Regions from separate parts of the Escherichia sp. TC-EC600-tetX4 genome, predicted to be linked through region 2. Evidence: predicted binding sites of a transcription regulator. Region 2 holds the regulator's gene; the other holds the start of a gene.
The links. Region 2 encodes Fur, which represses iron uptake genes when iron is present. Its sites were predicted from a motif close to ATAATAATGAGAACNACTATCAA; they were not measured.

Region 1: the regulator Fur is predicted to act here: its motif matches at 1,551-1,573, upstream of bfd (bacterioferritin-associated ferredoxin).

The regions. Positions count from the first base shown of each region.
Region 1 covers NZ_CP079924.1:414,838-418,259, reverse strand. Annotated here, with positions in the region: gene gspM (type II secretion system protein GspM) at 1-71, shown strand, start outside; gene gspO (prepilin peptidase GspO) at 71-748, shown strand; gene bfr (bacterioferritin) at 777-1,253, opposite strand; gene bfd (bacterioferritin-associated ferredoxin) at 1,325-1,519, opposite strand; gene chiA (bifunctional chitinase/lysozyme) at 1,688-3,422, opposite strand, start outside.
Region 2 covers NZ_CP079924.1:3,167,030-3,170,451, forward strand. Annotated here, with positions in the region: gene ybfF (esterase) at 1-16, shown strand, start outside; gene ybfE (LexA regulated protein) at 156-449, shown strand; gene fldA (flavodoxin FldA) at 589-1,119, shown strand; gene uof (fur leader peptide) at 1,329-1,415, shown strand; gene fur (ferric iron uptake transcriptional regulator) at 1,408-1,854, shown strand; gene chiQ (ChiQ/YbfN family lipoprotein) at 1,938-2,264, opposite strand; gene chiP (chitoporin) at 2,314-3,422, opposite strand, start outside.

The DNA of each region.
Region 1 (3,422 bases), 1.8 Mb from region 2:
ACCTTCAGTTTACTCTTGCCGGAAACGAAGAGATCACCCTCAGGCATTTGTCCTTCAGGGAGCAACAATAATGACAATGCTACTGCCGCTCTTCATTCTGGTTGGTTTTATTGCAGATTATTTTGTTAATGCCATCGCCTATCACCTCTCGCCGTTGGAGGATAAAACGGCGTTAACGTTTCGCCAGGTATTGGTTCATTTCAGGCAAAAAAAATATGCCTGGCATGATACAGTGCCCCTGATACTTTGTGTTGCTGCTGCTATCGCCTGCGCCCTGGCACCTTTCACGCCCATCGTGACTGGCGCACTCTTTCTCTATTTCTGTTTCGTACTCACGCTCAGTGTTATTGATTTTCGCACTCAGCTCCTGCCCGACAAACTCACCTTACCGCTGCTCTGGCTTGGCTTGGTATTTAATGCGCAGTATGGATTAATTGATTTACATGATGCGGTTTACGGCGCGGTAGCGGGCTATGGGGTGCTGTGGTGTGTTTACTGGGGCGTCTGGTTAGTTTGTCACAAAGAGGGATTGGGCTACGGTGATTTCAAGCTACTGGCCGCTGCAGGCGCATGGTGTGGCTGGCAAACGTTGCCAATGATACTGCTGATTGCCTCGCTGGGTGGCATTGGTTACGCCATCGTTTCACAACTTCTGCAACGCCGGACTATAACCACTATCGCATTCGGCCCGTGGCTTGCGCTCGGCAGCATGATAAACCTGGGGTATCTGGCCTGGATCTCTTATTAACCGGGAGGGTTCTCCCTCCCGACACGGCTCAACCTTCTTCGCGGATCTGTGCTTGCAGATAATTTTGCAGGCCCATCTTCTGAATCAGATCAAGTTCCGTTTCCAGCCAGTCGATATGGCCTTCTTCATCACGCAAAATTTCTATCATCATATCGCGGCTGACGTAATCATGAACGCTATCGGCATAACCAATTGCCTCACGCAAATTCTTCGCGCCATCCAGCTCAAGTGCCAGATCAGAACGCAGCATTTCCTCAACATCTTCACCAATGTTCAGTTTGCCCAGGTCCTGTAAGTTTGGAAGACCTTCCAGAAAAAGAATGCGCTCAATATAACGATCGGCGTGTTTCATCTCATCAATGGATTCATGATACTCCACATCATTGAGACGTTTGAGACCCCAGTTTTTAAACATTCGGGCATGGAGAAAGTACTGATTGATTGCGACAAGCTCATTTCCCAACAGTTTGTTGAGATAATTTATAACTTTAGTATCACCTTTCATTTTTTGACTCCTTCGCTTCCACTCTTTGAAGAGTAGAACGGCTTACGAGTAAGTCAAAAAACACACTCCGTTTATGCGGACTCCTTAAACTCCGGCAGCTGCATTAATTCATCCTCCATCACTTCACGCGCGGCCCGGACACATTTACCGCACTGATTGCCGACCGGAATAAATTTTTTTAATTGCTGGAACGAGTGAGGGGAAAACTGGCGCACAGCCTGACGAATTTTTTTATCGCTGATACCATTACAAAGACAAACGTACATAGAGACTCCCGTATACTTTCTTCAAAAATAAATGAAAATAGTTCTTATTTCAATTACGGAAAGACTCTTTTTTAAGCAAAGAATAGAAATATGAATAAAAATAATGGGCTACCAAAAGTAGCCCATTGACAAAAAATGCGGCGATACTGGAAGGTATCGCCAACACATTTATTGCTTAGTAAACGGCGCGAAGATTTCGCTAAATGCGTACTTCGGTGCCTGTTCTTTAGTCAGGCCGTGGAATTCCGGAGACAGGTTAGTGCCGCCCGGCAGGTCGCGCGCGATTGACCAGATACCAACCATACCGAGATTACGCTTCTGCGCATCCTGCATGACCAGACGAGCATCAGAGAGATAGAACACCTCGCCCTGAACGTCGTTCACGCCAACCATCGGCGTGGTACCCATCATAGCGTCAATTTCTGCATCGCTCTTATTGGGATGGAGGCCTTTCAATTGTGAATGCAGGTTGGCAATCGCAGACGTTGCACACTTACCGTGAATGTTCTGGCCTTCGGTATTTGCAGACTGACAAATCGCGTTACCGTAGTCCATTGTCATCACGTTCACACCCGCCAGCTCAACACCTTTCGCTTTGGCATCGCTCAGGACATTCATCCCTTCCGGCGTCAGGCCAGTCGGCAGAATTGGCAAGGTGTACCAGATAGCAATATCTTTGCCTTCTGACTTCCATTTATCCTGCACTTTCTTCACAGCAAGGTTACGACGTTCAATAGATGCCTGATCCGCAACCCAGGTGCCTTCGATATCGAAGTCCAGGACTTTGAGGTTCAGGTTATCAACGATGTCATAATAATGCTGCATCAGATCGTCTACGTTCTTACAGGAAGCAGCCAGCGGAGCGTTGTTAGCACCACCGATAGACAGCATCACATCGCCGCCAGCCTCACGCAGAGCTTTGATTTTGCTGTACTGAGCGTAATTCTGCATACCGTAAGCGGTACCCCATGTCGGCAGACAGGTGTTCGCATCTTTACTCACCACAAACGCCAGCGTGAAGTGGTTGACGTTATGATTCTTAGCCAGCGCAGCCAGATCCGGGATCGTATTCAGCGTAAAGTCGACATACGGTGCATAAACGTGTTTCGGCCACGCTTTCTTCGGCGTACCTACGCGCTCTTTGGTTCCGGTCCAGTCAACAAAAACACGCCACGGGTTGCTGTCAGAAGGAGAAACTTTCTGCACTTTACTCTGAGAAATGTAGTTCACACCGTTAAAGCGAATCAGCGTATCGCTGGCATAAAGCGTTTCTGGATTAAACTGCGGCGCATTATTCAGCTCTTCGTTGCTATAGCTCTGAGCCTTACCTAACGGCTTCCACGGGCGGCTATTGCTACCGGTGGCGTTTTGGTTCGCCACCAGAGCAGGGTTGTCACTTTGCGTCCAGAACAGCGCTTCATAAGCCTGCCCATCAACAACAACGCGATCACCTTTCACGTACACAGTGGATGCGGACCATGCTTTCGCCGGTTCGTATTTCTTCCACGGGTTATCGCCGCCCGGGACAAAGCCCCATGCGTCTTGATCGACAGAAGTTTTATAATGTGCATCGTTATAATCTACGATGCTGTCCGCGCTGTACGCTTTGCTGGCCTGGAAACCATCCGCAACAATGACGCCGCCGTTATCAATTTCACAGGTAGTCGGGTTACCGTACTGACTCAATTCCGCAGCGGTAGCTGTACGCTCGAGACGCCATGGGTTATTGGAGTTTTCAGCGCTGGTACCCCGTGGGCAATCTTTAGACCCAACCCACCAGGCGTTCTTGTAAACATTACCATTGAAAATAACATGGTAAATTTCGCTACCTTCCTGGCCGCTCCACGCTTGCAATGAGTAATCGTTAACGCTATCCGCTGGTGTTGATGGCTCGCTGTTATCC
Region 2 (3,422 bases):
CTATCTCAATGATTAACGCAACTGATTAAAAACCCAGCGTCCGCGTCGCTTTCCGCGCGTGGGCGTTGGCGTGACTCATCGCGCTGATGTATTATGGCGCGCTATCCATCCGGGCAGAGGCCTGGCTGATTGTTTCCCCCGAAGTCACCAAGATCATGGCCAAAGAACAAACGGACCGTACGACATTAGATCTGTTCGCGCACGAGCGTCGACCGGGACGACCGAAAACTAATCCGCTTTCGCGCGATGAACAGCTGCGTATTAATAAACGCAACCAGCTAAAACGCGACAAAGTACGTGGCCTTAAGCGTGTCGAACTGAAGCTGAACGCGGAAGCTGTCGAGGCGCTGAACGAGCTGGCGGAGTCGCGCAATATGAGCCGTAGCGAACTGATCGAAGAGATGTTAATGCAGCAACTGGCGGCGCTGCGTAGTCAGGGCATCGTTTAAATTTCCACTTTCATGTAGCACAGTGTGCAGTCCTGCTCGTTTGCTGATTCCGCAAGACTGCCTGTTCTGCTATGATTGCCTTTATCCGTGGGCAATTTTCCACCCCCATTTCAATAAGTTTCAAGAGGTTATTTCACTCATGGCTATCACTGGCATCTTTTTCGGCAGCGACACCGGTAATACCGAAAATATCGCAAAAATGATTCAAAAACAGCTTGGTAAAGACGTTGCCGATGTCCATGACATTGCAAAAAGCAGCAAAGAAGATCTGGAAGCTTATGACATTCTGCTGCTGGGCATCCCAACCTGGTATTACGGCGAAGCGCAGTGTGACTGGGATGACTTCTTCCCGACTCTCGAAGAGATTGATTTCAACGGCAAACTGGTTGCGCTGTTTGGTTGTGGTGACCAGGAAGATTACGCCGAATATTTCTGCGACGCATTGGGCACCATCCGCGACATCATTGAACCGCGCGGTGCAACCATCGTTGGTCACTGGCCAACTGCGGGCTATCATTTCGAAGCATCAAAAGGTCTGGCAGATGACGACCACTTTGTCGGTCTGGCTATCGACGAAGACCGTCAGCCGGAACTGACCGCTGAACGTGTAGAAAAATGGGTTAAACAGATTTCTGAAGAGTTGCATCTCGACGAAATTCTCAATGCCTGATGTGATGCGGCGTAGACTCATGTCTACGCCGTATTAATAGATAATGCCAATCAAAATAATTGCTACAAATTTGTAACTTTTGCTGTTGTACCTGTACAATGTCCCGGTGTTCAAGTGGCCTTGCCGTTGTAAATGTAAGCTGTGCCACGTTTTTATTAACAATATTTGCCAGGGACTTGTGGTTTTCATTTAGGCGTGGCAATTCTATAATGATACGCATTATCTCAAGAGCAAATTCTGTCACTTCTTCTAATGAAGTGAACCGCTTAGTAACAGGACAGATTCCGCATGACTGATAACAATACCGCCCTAAAGAAAGCTGGCCTGAAAGTAACGCTTCCTCGTTTAAAAATCCTGGAAGTTCTTCAGGAGCCGGACAACCATCACGTCAGTGCGGAAGATTTATACAAACGTCTGATCGATATGGGTGAAGAAATTGGTCTGGCTACGGTATATCGCGTACTGAACCAGTTTGACGACGCTGGTATCGTCACCCGCCACAATTTTGAAGGCGGTAAATCCGTATTTGAACTGACACAGCAACATCACCACGATCACCTGATCTGCCTCGACTGCGGCAAGGTTATCGAATTTAGTGATGATTCCATCGAAGCGCGTCAGCGTGAAATTGCCGCAAAACATGGCATTCGCCTGACTAACCACAGTCTCTATCTTTACGGTCACTGTGCCGAAGGCGATTGCCGCGAAGATGAACATGCGCACGAAGGCAAATAAGCCAGCCTGAACGAGAAAAGCCAACCTGCGGGTTGGCTTTTTTATGCAAGGGAAATAAGAAAAGCGAGAGTTACAGCTCTCACTTATTTGTTATTACTGCGTATTTCCTGCCAGACTTTATCACAATCGGCTTTCACCGCCTGATCATTTCCGGTTTGCGTTGCACGCAGACACTGCTGATAATCCAGTACGCGTACACTTTCCTGGTCGGCAAACTGCTGATGTTGTTTCTCTTTCTTCAGCACGTTTAACACGCTCTGGCAGGCTTCAATTTTTTCTGGCGAACCTTGTGCGGTGTTGATACAGGCGCTGTATGCCTCTTTCAGACGACTGTCTTCCTGTGGCGCGGTTGATTGCGCACAAGCTACCAGCCCCGATGCCATTATGGCGATGAGAATCAGTTTTTTCATAGCAAATTCCTCAAACGTGCGGCAGGCACAAAACCTGCCGCGTCGGGCATCAGAAGATGGTGAATGGTGCGATTACCATAAATTTCACGTCACGCTCATCCTGGAAGATGTTGCCGTAACCACCGCCCCAGCTTGGGATGTCGGAGTGGTTGTCGTATTCGGTGAAATGCAGTTTGAACATCGTGCCTTTGGCGCGACCGTCCTGAATGGTATAGACCGCATCCAGGCTGTAGGCAGACTCTTCAATAGTCCGGTTTTTGTCGTAGTACGCATCCGGATTGCTCTGCCAGGTCGCAGGTTTAGCATCCCATGCGTAAACGTAGGAAGCGCCGATGGCGAAGCCTGGAAGATTCCAGTTTTTCAGGTCATACATCGCACCGAAGAAGACCGCTTTTTCGCCGTTGGCGTTGAAGTCAGAACGGTTATCCCACCAGATATCCAGGCGACCGTTTGAGGAAGCGTAGGTTGGAGTCATACGTTGCAGGAAGTATCCCTGCTGACCGTCAGCCTTAACCCAGGTGCCTTCGAGGCGCAAATCCACTACGTCAGCCGCCCGGTAACCAAAGGTCAACGCTTGCAGCCAGGCGGTGCCGTCATAAAGGTCGTTGACGCTGCGATCGTCAACTTTATCTCGGGTACCGTAGAACTGGTAGCTGGTGGTTAACGGGCTACCGGCGATATCAAATTTGTAGCTGGCTTTGGCAAAATATTGATCGATATACCCTTCCGCCTGACCAAATGCCGCTTCCAGTACGAAGTTATTTTTGAAGTCGTATTTCGCCCCAAAGGAGTGCAGATAATCAACTTTGGTGGTTTTATCGTTCTGATAAAACTCATCCATTTCCAGATGCCACGGCGCTTTGTATTCGTTGGTCCACATGTAGGAGAAACTCAACGCACCAGCATCGCCGTAATCAAAATTCGCCCCGGCTTCCGCCCCCTGATAAGTACCTGGCATAAAGCTCCAGTGCGGCGCTAACAGCGTTTGACCAGTTGGCTGAATGTAACCTGCCCTCGCCCAAACCGGACCGTATTTAAATTTGGCCGCAGCTTTATACAGGCTTATACCGCTTTTGTCGCCGGACCAGTCTTCGTCATAGGCTTTATTACTTTTTGAAAACGCGATTTCGTTCGGGTGGGAGCTGTCGCCGTTTTCCG